DNA from 3 places in the Arthrobacter sp. P4_F10 genome. Region 2 is predicted to be linked to each of the others. Evidence: riboswitches for the same ligand, from Rfam matches in the RefSeq annotation. Region 2 holds a riboswitch; each other region holds the start of a gene.

Region 1 (4,814 bases), on a different contig from region 2:
ACGCCCGTGACCGATGCCGACAAGTCCGCCGAAGAGGCCATCCGCGGCCAGCTCTCCCGGTCCCGTCCGCGCGACGCGGTCCTGGGCGAAGAATTCGGCAGCTCGGGCCACGGCTCCCGCCGCTGGATCATTGACCCGATCGATGGCACCAAGAACTTTGTCCGCGGCGTCCCGGTCTGGGCCACCCTGATCGCCCTCGTCGATGAGGGCGAGCCGGTGGTCGGCGTCGTCAGCGCACCGGCACTGGGCAAGCGCTGGTGGGCCGCCAAGGGTGCGGGCGCCTACACGGGCCGCTCGCTCGCCGCCGCCACACGGCTGAAAGTATCCAACGTCTCCAAGCTCGAGGACGCCTCGCTGTCCTACTCCAGCCTTGGCGGCTGGAAGGAACGCGGGAACCTGGACGAGTTCCTGGGCCTCACCGAGGAAGTGTGGCGTACCCGCGCCTACGGTGACTTCTGGTCGTACTGCCTCGTGGCCGAGGGGGCTGTGGACATCGCCTGCGAACCCGAGCTGAACCTCTACGACATGGCCGCGCTGGTGCCGATCGTGACCGAGGCCGGCGGCCGCTTCACCTCGCTCGAGGGCGAGGACGGCCCCTTCGGCGGCAACGCCCTCGCCACCAATTCGATCCTCCACTCGGAAGTCCTCAAGCGGCTCAACCCCGGACTCGACGACCTCCTCTAGGCCCCACCCCTCAAGGATTCCCAAGGGCCCCTGTACGACGCTGTCCCCAACCTTCGCTGCCGGTCACGGCGTGGAGTGGGCATCGAGTGGCAGGAGGGCGGCCATGTCTGGATCGGTTCACGCCGCGGATCCCGAAACCTTCGACCCCGACGTCGGACCGGTTCTGCTGGTTCTCGTGGCGAAGTACCGGGACCTGGACATTGAGTCGGCCACCCGGCTCCAGGCCGTTTCCTCGGAGCTGGGCCAGAATCTGCTCGCCTGCAGTTCCGCCGTGTCCGGGTCCGTGGTCGTGTCCACATGCAGCCGCTTGGAAATCTACGGCGAGGTGGCGTCCAGGGAGCATATAGATGCCGTCTGCTCCGAGGCCCTGGGCTCTGTCCGCCTCTGCACGCGCCTCCCTGTGGCCCAGCTCGCGTCCCTGTTCGAGCACTCCTCTGGAGCGTCGGCCGCGGAGCATCTCTTCGGCGTTGCGGCCGGCCTGGACTCCGTCGTGGTCGGTGAGCGTCAAGTCGCCGGCCAGGTCCGCCGCGCGCTCGCTGCAGCACAGGCAGCAGGCACCGCGAGCGGGCTTTTAGTCCGGCTGTTTCAGGAGGCGTCCCGCACGGGCAAGGAGGTGGGGGCGCGGACCGCGCTCAGCAGCGCCAGCAGGTCCATAGCCTATGTGGCCCTTGAACTGGCGGCCGCCGGAGCAGCGCACCCATCCCTGGCTGATGCGTCCGTCGTCCTCTTCGGCACCGGTTCCTATGCCGTTTGCGTCGCGGAAATCCTCAGGAACAGTCGATGCCCCACCATTTCCGTCTTCTCCCAATCCGGCCGCGCGGAGGCGTTTGTGGCGAGCAGGGGCGGTACGGCGCTGACGGCACGGGAGCTGCCTGCCGCTGTTGCCCGGGCAGACATCATCATTGGCTGCAGCGGCACGGAGACCCGCATAGGTGCCGCCCAACTGGCCGGTTGGAGGGATGACACAGGCCGTGCCCTCATTGTCATCGATCTCGCACCCAGCCATGACTTCGACCCCCGGGTGGCGGATCTGCCGGGCGTTGAACTGATCACCCTGGATTCAGTGCGTTTCGCGGCTCCCCCGGCGGACGCCGAGGCGCTCCGCCTCGCCGGCGTCCTGGTCCGGCAAGCGGCGCTTCGCTTCGAAAAACAAGAAGGACTGCGCGTAGTCGACGCCGCCATTGTGGCCCTGCGCGGCCACGTCCACCAGGTCCTCGAGGCTGAAATGGCGCGCGTCATGAAGGAATACGGGTGCGGCGCCCAGGCTGAGGATGTGAACCTCGCGATGCGTCGAATTGTCCGCCGACTGCTTCACATCCCAACGGTCCGCGCCCGGGAATTGGCCTCGGACGGCCGCCAGTATGAGTACGCTGCCGCGCTGGAAGCCCTGTTCGGCCTCAGCATTCAGCTCACCGGCGCCCGGAACCCCGGGGCATACAATCTTGCCTTGGAAGGTGTCCCGGCCGCGCCGGCGGCTTCGTAGCCGTGTCCGTAATAATCCGCTTCACAATCGCTGGCCGTCTTTTCCCCGGCTGCGCGGATGTCCTACGCTCGATGCAGGTCACGAGTGCCAGCGCTAAACCCCGGTTTGCTGGCCGGCAACCCTCCAGACGCGGTGGGGTGCCCCGGGTGACGACCTGGCCGGTCCGGAACGGACCCGGCAAGCGCGGATTCCCATGATGTGGGGTCCTGGTCGAGTGAGGTCCCATGACAACTGCCATTTTTCCCGCAGCCCCCGAATTCCACGCCGCTGCGGCCCGCCCGCTGGCCGCCGTCACCGGCGCCGAAATCCAGGCCCCGCTGATCACCGGCGGCCACGCCCGCTACGCCAACCTCGACTACGGCGCCTCCGCCCCGGCACTGTCCGTCGTCTCGGCCTACCTGAACGAAATCCTGCCGTACTACGCGAGCGTGCACCGCGGCGCCGGCTACGCTTCGCAGATCAGCACGTCCGTCTACGAGAACGCCCGGGACATCGTGCGGGACTTCGTGGGCGGCCGGCCGGATGATTCGGTAATCTTCACCCGCAACACCACCGATTCCCTGAACCTGCTGGCCGGCTGCCTGCCGCTCCGCGACGGACGGCCGGTGGGCGAGGTCCTCTACCTCGACATCGAGCACCACGCCAACCTCCTGCCCTGGCAGAACGTCCCGCACCGCAGCGTCGTGGCCGCCCCCACCCTCGCGGCCACTGTGGACCGCCTGCGGGACGAGCTCGCCCGCGGCGGCGTGAGTCTGCTGGCCGTCACCGGCGCTTCCAATGTCACCGGGGAGATCCTGCCGATCCGGACTCTTGCCACACTGGCGCACGAGTACGGCGCCAGGATCGTCGTCGACGCCGCGCAGCTGGCCCCGCACCGGCGGATCGACATCGCCGCGGACGACGTCGACTACCTCGCCTTCTCGGGGCACAAGCTTTACGCCCCGTTCGGCGCCGGCGTGCTGGTGGGGCGGACGGACTGGCTCGACGCCGGCACCCCGCACCTGGCCGGCGGCGGCGCGGTCCGGGACGCCCGGCTCGACTCCGTCAGCTGGACCACCGGACCCGCCCGGCACGAGGGCGGCTCGCCGAACGTCCTCGGCGCGGCCGCCCTGGCCCGCGCCACCCAAGTGATCGCGGCCCTGGACCCGGAGCAGTGGCAGGCCCACGAGGACGCCATCCGGTCCTTCCTCGTCGAGGGTCTGCACGGCATTGACGGCGTGACCGTTCACCGGATCTTTGCCGATTCGACTCCCGCTTCTTCCCCCGGAGTCGATCTGCCGGGCACCGGCACCATCGGCGTCGTGAACTTTTCGGTGGAAGGCTACGACGCCGGGCTGGTGGCCGCCTACCTGTCGGCCGAACACGGCATTGGCCTGCGCGACGGCCGCTTCTGCGCCCACCCGCTGCTCAAGCGGCTCGGCCTGCCTGCAGGCTCCCTGCGCGCCAGCTTCGGCCTCGGCTCACGGCTGGAGGACGCCGAGCGCCTGTTGGCCGGCCTGCAGCAGCTGCGGCAAACGGGACTCGGCTGGGACTACGTGGTGGACGCCGGCCGCTGGGTGCCGGCCAACGATACCCGCAGCTACCCTCACTGGGCGCCGAACACCCCGGGCACCGCTGGTGCCGCGCCGTGCACGGAGGACTAGGCACGGCGGACTAAGCAGGCGTACTAACCCGAGGCAGGATCAGGACCCCAGCGCCGGTGCGGTAAATTCGAAAGGTATCTGAAACCAGCAGGACCTTCCCGAAGGAGATCGCACGTGGCAAGCGGCGGACCCCAACTGCACAGTAGCTCCAAACTGCACAGTGGTTCCAAACTGCACAGTGGCCCCAAACTGCACAGTGAACGTCGCCAGGAACTCGGACAAAGCTTCCAGGACGGCGGGGAGCACTATGAACGCGTCCGCCCTAGCTATCCGCAGGAGTCGGCCGACTGGCTGATTCCGGCGGGGGCCAAGGACGCCGCGGACATTGGCGCCGGCACCGGAAAGTTCACGGCGCTTCTGGCAGAACGTGGACTGCGCACGGTGGCTGTTGACCCCTCAGCGGACATGCTCGAGCAGTTGCGCCGGACCCTGCCCGGTGTCACCGCCATCGAGAGCAGTGCCGAGAAGACGGGCCTGGAGCCAGAGACGTTCGATCTCGTCACGGTCGCCCAGGCATGGCACTGGTGCGACCCTCGCCTGGCCAGCGCCGAGATTGCCCGGATCCTGCGGCCGCACGGCGTGCTGGGCCTGATCTGGAACCAACTGGACACCGCTGTGCCCTGGGTGCACCGGCTCTCACGCATCATGCACGCCGGGGACGTCCTCAAGCCACACTTCCGCCCGCCGGTGGGCCCCGAGTTCACCGGAGTGGAGAGCCACCTGACCCGGTGGGAGGATTCCGTCACCACGGAGGACATCCAGGAGCTGACCAAGTCCCGCAGCTACTACCTCGCGGCATCGGAGTCCACCCGGGCCAAAGTCATGGCCAACCTCGACTGGTACCTGCACGAGCACCTGGGCCACGCCCCCGGCGACGTGCTCCGGTTGCCTTACCTGACCCAGACGTGGCGGGCCTTCCGGATTGCGTGAGGCCATCGCCGGGGCTTATCGTTTCGGTATACCTAATAATTACTTGTAGTCGCACAAAACTTTGACACTGGCTG
Region 2 (4,814 bases):
CGAGGTCGTTCTTGGTGTCCATCATCGGGAAGGCGAAGAAGCCCCACGTGCCGCCGAGGACAGCGCCGGCCATGTAGACCGGTTTGCGGCCGACGTTGTCCGAGAGCTTGCCGACCATCGGGATCACGGCGAAGTGGACCAGGTGCGCAACGAGCAGCAGCAGCAGGATCCGCGAGGTGTCCGTCTGGACAATCACCTTCAGGTAGGTAATGGAGAAGGTGACCACAAGATAGTAGAGGATGTTCTCCGCGAAGCGCAGACCCATGGCGGTGAAGACGCCGCGCGGGTAGCGGCGGAAGACTTCGGCGACGCCGTAGCCCTTGTTCTCAACGGTGACCTCTTTGCGGGCCTCCAGGAAGATCGGGGCGTCCTGGACCTTAGTGCGGATGTAGTAGCCGACGATCACGATCACAGCAGAGAGCCAGAAGGCCACACGCCAGCCCCAGCTGAGGAACTCGGCGGAGGACAGCGTGGCGGACAGGGTGAACAGCACACCGGTGGCCAGCAGGTTGCCCATCGGAACCGCCGACTGCGGCCAGCTTGACCAGAATCCGCGGGACTTGCTCGGGCTGTGCTCGGCAACGAGGAGGACTGCGCCGCCCCACTCACCGCCGACGGCGAAGCCCTGGACGAAGCGCAGGAAGACCAGCAGGGCCGGGGCCCAGTAGCCGATCTGCTGGAAAGTCGGCAGGCAGCCCATCGCGAAGGTGGCAACGCCGACAAGGATGATGCTCAGCTGGAGCAGTTTCTTGCGGCCGAACTTGTCGCCGAAGTGGCCGAAGACGATGCCACCGATGGGGCGGGCAACAAAGCCGACCGCATAGGTGACGAACGCGGCAATGATGCCGTCCAATTCCGAACCGGTATTGGGAAAGAACAGCTTGCCGAAGACAAGGGTGGCGGCGGAGGCATAGAGGAAGAATTCATACCACTCAACCACCGTGCCGGCCATGGAGGCCGTGACTACCTTCTTCAGGCCGGACGATTTGACGTCCGTTTCTTCAGCGCGCCTCGCGGCGTTTTCCGTACTCATCGTGACTCCTTCGGTGTCTCCGTCGACACCCTGTGGACCATTGGGCTGAGGACGCCCGTGATGTAGGGCACATGGCGTCATTCCCCATGAGTATGGACGCTCCCGCCCTGAGCATCAACGGCCATTAGTGCAGAGCGCGTCTGCAAAAATGCACAACCGATGTGGTCTAGTGGCCGAAGAAGGCCTCCCGCAGCTGGGCGCTGAGCTGGCCGATTTCGGTCAGGAAGCCGTCGTGGCCGATCGGCGCTTCAATGATGTGCAGTTCCGGGCCGCCCGGCAAGGCCTCGGCCAGTTGACGGGACTGGGCCGGGAAATACAGGCGGTCCGAGTCCACGGCCGCCACCAGGAACTCTGCGGTGGCCGGAGCAAGGGCCTCCCCGAGGCTTCCGCGCCCCCGGCAGACATCGTGGCTCATGAGGGCTTCGGTGATGGCGATGTAGCTGTTCGCGTCAAAGCGCCGGACCAGTTTGCTGCCCTGGTGGTCCAGGTAGCTTTCCACCTGGAAGCGCCCGCGTCCGGCCAGCGACCCGGCTTCCAGGGTCGCCTCGGACTCCTGGGCGTTCCGGCCAAACCGGCCGTCCAGTTCGGCCGCCGAGCGGTAGGTGATGTGCGCGATGCGGCGGGCGAGGGCGAGACCTGCTTCGGGTTCCGGGCCGCCGTAGTAATTTCCGCCGTTGAAATGGGGGTCCTGGCGGATGGCCAGGGTCTGGGCCTGCGCGAAGGCAATCTGTTCGGCCGTGCTGCTGGCGCCGACGGAAATCACGGCGCAGCGCCGGACCCGGCCGGGGAACGTGACGGCCCATTCGAGTGCGCGCGCGCCGCCGAGTGAGCCGCCCAGCACGGCATACCAGGTGCCGATGCCCAGGGCGTCGGCCAGCCGCGCCTCGGCGGCGGCGGTGTCCCGCAGGGTGACGAGCGGGAACCGCGATCCCCAGGGGCGCCCGTCGGGGGCCGGGGTGGAGGGTCCCGTGGAACCGTGGCAGCCGCCCAGGATGTTGATTGAAACGACGAAGTACTTGTCCGTGTCCACGGGAGCCCCGGGTCCGGCGAGCTGTTCCCACCAGCCGGGTTCCTCGCTGTCGCCGCGGGTCACGTGCGTGTCGCCGGTCAGGGCGTGTTCTATGAGGACGGCGTTGGAGGCGTCCGCGTTCAGGGTCCCCCACGTCTCGTAGGCGAGGACCACATCCGGCAGCGGAATCCCTGATTCGAGCTGCAGGTCGCCGATCCGGACGTACTGGACGGTCCCGTCCGGGTTGCGGGATGGCTTGGTTTCGGGAGCACCCGTGCGGGTGACGGCAATCGTCATGTGAGGACCTATCTTCGCGCTTGCCTGCCGTCAGCTGACCGGCAGGCCAGGTCTTCACCCGGGGCACCCCGCCGCAAAAGGAGGGTTGCCGGCCAGCAAGCCGGGGCTGTCACTGGCACTCATGACCTGGTACGAGTCTACGAAACAGGGGGCGGAAATCACGAAGATTGTGACTTCCATGTGACAGCCCGGCGGCCGGCCGTCCCGTCGAGGGGACACCGGCCGTCGGCCGCCCTGCGTGCCTAGGCGCCCTTGGCCGCGCGGAATCCGGCGTCGAGGTCCGCGAGGATGTCGTCGATGTGTTCCAGGCCCACCGAAAGCCGCACCAGCCCCTGATTGACGCCGGCGATCGCCTGCTGCTCGGGCGAGAGCTGGCTGTGGGTGGTCGACGCCGGGTGGATCACCAGGGAACGGACATCGCCGATGTTCGCGACGTGCGAGTGCAGTTCGAGCGCATCGACGAACCGCTTGCCGGCCTCGGCTCCCCCGGCGATGTTGAACGCCACGACGGCGCCGGTCCCCTTGGGCCCGTACTTGCGGCCTCGCTCGTACCAGGGGCTGGACGGCAGCCCGGCGTAGGCGACCGATTCGACGTCGTCCCTTGCCTCCAGCCAGTGCGCCACCTTGGTGGCGTTGGCTACGTGGCGTTCGACGCGCAGGCTCAGCGTTTCGATGCCCTGGGCGATGAGGAAGGCGTTGAACGGGGACACGGCGGAGCCGAGGTCGCGCAGGAGCTGGACGCGGGCCTTGAGGATGTAGGAAAGGTTCGCGCCCAGCGCCCCCTCCGCACCGAGATCGCGGGCGTAGACCAGGCCGTTGTAGGTAGGGTCCGGGGTGTTGAAACCGGGGAACCGCTCCGGGTCCTTGCCGAAGTCGAAGTTGCCGGAGTCCACGATCACGCCGGCGATCGCGGCGCCATGGCCGCCGAGGTACTTGGTGGCGGAGTGGACCACGATGTCCGCGCCCCACTCGATGGGCCGGATCAGGTACGGGGTGGAGAGCGTGTTGTCGACGATCAGCGGCACCCCGGCCTCGTGCGCCACATCGGAGATGCCCTCGATGTCCAGGACGTCCTGGCGGGGGTTGGAGACCACTTCGCCGAAGAACAGCTTGGTGTTGGGCCGGACGGCGTCCCGCCACTGGTCCAGGTTGTCCGGGTCCTCCACGAAGGTCACGGAGATGCCGAATTTCTTCAGCGTGTGGGCGAGCAGGTTGTAGGTTCCGCCGTAGAGGCTGGGGCTGGCCACCACATGGTCCCCGGCCTCGGCGACGTTGAGGATCGCGAAGGTCTCCGCGGCCTGGCCGGAGCTGAGCAGCAGGGCCGCGAGGCCGCCTTCCAGGCTGGCCACGCGCTGCTCGACGGCGTCCTGGGTGGGGTTGCCGATCCGGGTGTAGATGGGGGCGAGTTCGGCGAGTGCGAAGCGGTTGGCGGCGCTTTCGGCGCTGGGGAACACGAACGACGTCGTCTGGTAGATGGGCAGGGACCGCGCACCGGTGGCGCTGTCCGGCTCCTGGCCGGCGTGGATCTGGCGGGTTTCGAAGGACCAGGCGTTGGACATTGATGCTCCTCAAAGGGACCGGGCACAGCACCGGCCAGGGCTTTGGGCCCGGACCGGCACAGGCGCCGCGCTTGCCCTCCGGCGGGCGCCGGACGGCCAGGTCCTCACCCGGGGCACCCCACCGCGATACGAGGGTTGCCGGCCAGCAAGCCGGGGCTGTGCGCTGGCACTCATGACCTGGCTTCAGTGTAGGAATGGCGGCGGAGCCCTGGAAGCTTTGTGACGAAGATGAAGACGGTTGCCGTGGCGGCGCCTCCCGGGACACCGAGCCTGCCGCCGTCGGACATCCCATGACGGTTAGGGGAACCTAAGCTGAGAGGTCCATCACAAAGTGCCAAGATGATGGCATGCGCATGGATCACGTCTCTTACGCCTGTGAACACGATGGCTTGGCAGCCACCACTGAACGTATTGCGTCTGCCCTCGGCGTTGAAGCCGTGAAGGGTGGAGTGCACCCCCGTTTCGGGACACGCAACATGATTATCCCGCTCGCGGGACACAAGTACCTGGAAGTCGTGGAGGTCCTGAACCACCCGGCATCGGACAAGGCCCCGTTCGGCCAGGCAGTCCGGGCACGCTCGGAAGCGGGCGGCGGCTGGATGGGCTGGTGCGTCGAGGTTGACGATCTCGCCCCGTTCGAGGAGCGGCTGGGCCGCGCGGCCGTCAACGGCAACCGGAAGTTTCCGGACGGCCGCGAACTGGTCTGGAAGCAGATCGGCATCCTGGGGCTCATCGCCGACCCCCAGGTGCCCTACATGCTCAAATGGGAGGGCGACCCGGAGCTGCACCCGTCCAACGCCTACGCGAGCGAAGTCAAGATGTCCGCACTGACCATTGCCGGTTCGGCAGCGCGCGTGACGGAATGGCTGGGCGAGCCGGTTGAAAAGCCGCTGGAAGACGTTGCCGTGAACTGGAT
Region 3 (4,814 bases), on a different contig from region 2:
ACCATGCCCGGCATGAGCGGCGGCATGGGCATGTCGTCCAGCCCGGCCCCCGCCGCCTCGGACCACAACGCGGCAGACACCATGTTCACCCAGGAGATGATCCCGCACCACGCCCAGGCCGTGGAAATGAGCGACATGATGCTCAAGAAGCAGGGCATGGACGCCCGGATCACCGCACTCGCCACGAAGATCAAGGCTGCACAGGCACCCGAAATCGAAAAGATGACGGTCTGGCTCAAGACCTGGAACGAACCCACCCAGATGGCCGGCGGCCACAGCATGGGCGACGCAATGATGGGCGGTGACGATCTCACCAAGCTCGACGCCGCCCAGGGAACCGATGCGGCCAAGCTGTTCCTGACCCGGATGATCGCCCACCATGAGGGCGCGGTGATGATGGCCAAGACTGAAAGCAGCCAAGGCAAGAACCCGGAAGCCCTCATCCTCAGCAAGGCAATCGTGACCTCCCAGGAAGCTGAAATCCAGGAAATGAAGGCCCTGCTGGCAAACCTCTAGCCTGCGTCCCGGCCCCGGTCCGGTTTTCGGACCGGGGCCTTCCCGGCCACCCCGCCCGCGTTGGCCCAGACCTGCGTTGGCCCAGACCTGCTTGAGCGCTAGACCTGCTTGAGCGCTAGACCTGCTTGAGCGCCTGGCCGAGGTCGCGGATCAGGTCCTCCACGTCCTCCAGGCCCACCGAAAGCCGGACCACGCCGTCGCTGAGCCCGATCGCCGCACGGCCTTCCGGGCCCATCGCGCGGTGCGTCGTAGTCGCAGGATGCGTGATGAGCGTCTTGGCATCACCCAGGTTGTTGGAGATGTCGATGATCCGCAGCGCGTCCAGCAGGGCGAAGGCGGCCTGCTTCGCGGTGCGTCCCGGCGAGGGCGAAAGCTCCAGCGTGAGCACTGTCCCGCCGGCCTTCATCTGCTTCACGGCGAGTGGGTACTGCGGGTGGGACGGCAGCAGCGGGTACTTGACCCAGCTGACCGCAGGCTGTCCCTCGAGCCATTCGGCCAGCCGCAGGGCGGAGGCCGAGGAATGGTTGACGCGCAGGGCCATGGTCTCCAGGCCCTTGGTGAGCACCCAGGCATTGAAGGCCGAGAGTGCCGGACCGGTGTGCCGCATGAGCTGCTTGACGGGCCCGTCGATGAATTCCTTGGTGCCCAGGATCGCCCCGCCGAGCACGCGGCCCTGCCCGTCGATGTGCTTGGTGCCGGAGTAGACCACCACGTCCGCGCCGAGCTCTCCGCAGCGCTGCAGCAGCGGGGTGGCGAAGACGTTGTCGACCACCACCGTGGCGCCGGCCGCATGCGCCAGTTCGCTCACGGCGGCGATGTCCACGATTTCCTGCATGGGGTTCGAGGGCGACTCGAAGAATACCGCCGTGGCCGGCTCGGACAGGGCAGAGCGCCATTGTTCCAGGTCCGGGCCGTCCACGAAGACCGTCTCGACACCCCAGCGCGGCAGGATCTCGTTGAGGATCACAAAGCACGAGCCGAACAGCGAGCGGGCTGCGACTACGCGGTCGCCGGCAGCCAACAGCGCGCCCAGCGCGGTGAAGACGGCGGACATGCCGGACGCCGTCGCAAAACACGCCTCGGTTCCCTCGAGCAGCCGGAGCCGCTCCTGGAAGGTGGCGACGGACGGATTGCCGTAGCGGGAGTAGACGAAGCGCTCGTCTTCCCCGGTGAAGGCACGCTCGGCGGCGGCCGCGGACTCGTAGACGAATCCGGAGTTGAGGAAGATCGGCTCGGTGGTTTCCTGGAAGCCGGTGCGGTCAAGGCCGCCGCGGACAGCCTGGGTGTCGGCGGCCCAGCCGGCGGCGTCGGGATTGAAAGTCATCAGATCTTTCCAAGGTTGGTGGGCAGGCCGCGGTTCTTCCAGCCGTTGACGGTGCGGTCGCCAAAACGGTCGGTCTCGCCTTCGAAGCCCTCAAGAACGTTGTACGAGGTGTAACCGGCGGCCGTCGCGGCCGTCGCGGCGGCGATCGAGCGGACACCGGAGCGGCAAAGGAACACCAGTTCGACGGCGGAGTCCTCCGGTGCCTCTCGCCTTAGCTGTTCCACGAAGTGCGGGTTCGGTACGCCGCCGGCGAGGTTCCACTGGATGAAAAGCGGATCGTTCCGCCTTCCGCCCGCGGACGTCGTGTCCGGGATGCCGATGTGGGCCCATTCGCCCTCGGTCCGGACATCCACCAGGAGGGCTCCCGCCTCCAGCTTGGCCCACGCCTCATGGGGGCTGAGGTCTCCGGCGTAGCTCATGCGTGGCCCTCGAATGCCCCAACAGCGTCAATCTCGTCGGCATCGAGCTCATCGACTGCATTGGCCACGGCGGCGTCCGCGCTCGCAATCGCGGCCGGCAGGACCAGCGCCTGCGCCACGATCACGGTGCTGCCGTTGAAGGTGGCGGCGGGGCTTCCGTGCAGGACATAGCCCTCGGCCAGGGCGGCGGACACGCGCTCACAAAAGGCGCGGTCATCCGTGCCGGTGAACAGCCGGTAGGCCAGTCTTTCCTCGCCGGCAGGTGGTGCACTGCGTGCTGTGGTGCTGAGTATTTCGGGTACGGCGGGTGTTGACGTGGGGGGCACGACGGATCTCCTCTTTCACGCTTGCAGCTCGAATTCTCGATTGCCGAGTATTCACCTGAGGCACCCCGCCGCGAAAAGGAGGGTTGCCGACCGGCCAGTCAGGGCTTGGCACCGGTTCTCATTACTCCCCAAAAACGTAACACCTACGACGCCGGCCCGCACCGCCGTCGTCGTCATGTTCCGTAACCGGGCCACGCCCAGGCGCTGGCGCCGGCCGGGCCCAGCGTGGGGCGGGGCCCGGCCGAGTAGTGGCGGGCTCCAATTTCGGGTACAGCCCACTCGTGTGTGCGCGGACGATTCGCCGTCTACTGGAGGGCATGGCCGACGTGTCGGCCGGATTCTCAGGTTAACCGGGCTGTCCGTGAATCGAGCCGTCTGTCCATCAAAACAAGTTGTCTGTCAAGTTGTCTGTGAATCAGTGCCCGGAACCGTCGGAGCCACAGCCATGGCCCGGCCGGTGACGGCGGAATGGAGCAATTGTGGGCCCGCGCATACTGGTTACCGGGATAGCAAGCGCCGCCGGCCGGACCGTCGCGGCCCAGCTCGAAGCCCGCGGACTCCCGTATCTCGGCTCCGACGCCCGCGCCGACTCCCGCCAGGCGGAGGATGCCGCCGCCGCGGCCGCGGTCAGGCTCCTGCCGGCGACGGACCCGGACATGATCCTGGACCTGCGCCGGCTGGTGGACCGTGAAGCCATCAACGTCATCATTCCGACCCTGACTGTGGAACTTCCGGTCCTGGCCGCGGCCCGTGCCGGATTCGCCCAGGACGTGCGGATCATCGTGGGCGACCCCGCCGCGGTGGCCCTCGCCAACGACCAGCTGTTCACCACCTGGGCGTTGCAGGCAGCCGGGATTCCGGTGCCCCAGTTCGCGGTTCCGGGCGACCTCGCCGCCGCGCCGGCATCCCTCGCCTCCCTCACCGGCCCCGTGGTGGTCAAGCCGCGGGTCTTCAAAGGCTCCCATGGTGTCCACGTGCTGGCCGGAACGGCCTCGGTTAGCTGGAAGAACATGCCGGCGGGGCAACTTGTCCAGGAGTTTATCCCGGGCGCCGACTACGTGTGCCTGGTGTTCGGCACTCCGGCACGCAACGCGATGGCGCCGGTGGCGGTGGTCCTCGAGAAGACCAGGACCCCGTATGGACACGCCGGCAGCGACGAAGTCAGCCGCAGGGTGCCGGCGAGCCAGGCCGGGGACGTGCGGAAGCTGGGCCTGGCCGCCGTCCGCACGCTCGGGCTGACCGGGCCGGTCCAGGTCCGGATCCGCCGCCGCGCGGACGGAACCCCCGTGGTACTGGGCGTCTGCGCGACCCTGGGGGAGAACAGCACCTGGGCCCCGGAAATGCTCGACGCCGTGCTGGCCACCTTCATGCTCCCGGCGTTCAACCCGGTCTCGTTCCGGCGGTGCCCGGCGGTTCCCGCGGACGCCCTGGGGTGAAGCGCGGCCCGGCAGAACGGTGTGCTCACGCAGTCGCTGAGTCTCCCCACCTTTGAGGCCGGAGGACGGCGTGTTCCCACAAACCGCCGTCGTTACCGTGGTCCCTGGCCGCAAAACCGGTGAGTATCAGCGGCGCCTGCCGTGCAGCACCGGCCTGGCCGCACTATTCGATGGTGGCGAACAGTGCGTTGAGTTCGGCCGTGAGCTGGCGTCGCAGTTCCGGGGTGCCGATTTCCTGGCCGTCGATGTGGTTCACCGGGGCCAGGAGCCGGATGCTGGAGATCAGCCAGACCGCGTCGGCATCCAGCAGGTCCTTCGGCTCCAGCGGGCCGTAGCCCAGCTCCCAGCCGGCGGCCTTGGCGGCGGTGAACAGGGCGCCCTGCGAAGTCCCCGGCAGAATGCCGCTGTCCAGCTGCGGGGTGATGAGCCGCCGGGTTGTGCGGACGCCACCGGCGCCGTCGTCCGCGGTTTCCAGGTGGGCCAGCAGAACGGTCGACGTCGGTCCCTCCAGGACCCGGCCGTCCGCGGACGTGAAGATGACGTCGTCGGCGCCGTGCCGGTGGGCGTAGCGCAGCGCCGCCATGTTCACGGCGTAGGAGAGGGTCTTGGCGCCGAGCAGCAGCCAGGGGGCGCGCTCGCCGACTTCGCTGTCGTAGCCACGGTCCAGCAGGATGACGTCGATTCCGGTCTCGCGCTGCCGGCGGCCCGCGGCCGCGGGCGCGGAGGCCTGGACCCAGCACGTGGGGGCGGCGGCGCCCTCCGGCCCGCGGGTCACGAGCAGCTTCACCACAAC

What was found. A riboswitch is a leader RNA that binds a small molecule or an ion and turns the genes downstream of it on or off. The one in region 2 is predicted to bind S-adenosylmethionine.
Region 1: another riboswitch for S-adenosylmethionine. It lies ahead of AC1DR1_RS04190 (aminotransferase class V-fold PLP-dependent enzyme); the one in region 2 lies ahead of metX (homoserine O-acetyltransferase MetX).
Region 3: another riboswitch for S-adenosylmethionine. It lies ahead of AC1DR1_RS14940 (DUF1737 domain-containing protein); the one in region 2 lies ahead of metX (homoserine O-acetyltransferase MetX).

Annotation. Positions count from the first base shown of each region.
Region 1 is NZ_JBFUJJ010000002.1:277,105-281,918, forward strand. Features, by position in the region: gene hisN (histidinol-phosphatase) at 1-684, shown strand, start outside; gene AC1DR1_RS04185 (glutamyl-tRNA reductase) at 788-2,167, shown strand; SAM riboswitch class IV at 2,244-2,357, shown strand; gene AC1DR1_RS04190 (aminotransferase class V-fold PLP-dependent enzyme) at 2,392-3,810, shown strand; gene AC1DR1_RS04195 (class I SAM-dependent methyltransferase) at 3,964-4,740, shown strand.
Region 2 is NZ_JBFUJJ010000009.1:124,511-129,324, reverse strand. Features, by position in the region: gene AC1DR1_RS12060 (MFS transporter) at 1-1,033, opposite strand, end outside; gene metX (homoserine O-acetyltransferase MetX) at 1,200-2,339, opposite strand; SAM riboswitch class IV at 2,351-2,466, opposite strand; gene AC1DR1_RS12050 (bifunctional o-acetylhomoserine/o-acetylserine sulfhydrylase) at 2,582-3,898, opposite strand; SAM riboswitch class IV at 3,961-4,076, opposite strand; gene AC1DR1_RS12045 (VOC family protein) at 4,246-4,814, shown strand, end outside.
Region 3 is NZ_JBFUJJ010000014.1:74,920-79,733, forward strand. Features, by position in the region: gene AC1DR1_RS14925 (DUF305 domain-containing protein) at 1-516, shown strand, start outside; gene AC1DR1_RS14930 (O-succinylhomoserine sulfhydrylase) at 632-1,840, opposite strand; gene AC1DR1_RS14935 (rhodanese-like domain-containing protein) at 1,840-2,259, opposite strand; gene AC1DR1_RS14940 (DUF1737 domain-containing protein) at 2,256-2,585, opposite strand; SAM riboswitch class IV at 2,598-2,711, opposite strand; gene AC1DR1_RS14945 (ATP-grasp domain-containing protein) at 3,065-4,021, shown strand; gene AC1DR1_RS14950 (aminodeoxychorismate lyase) at 4,185-4,814, opposite strand, start outside.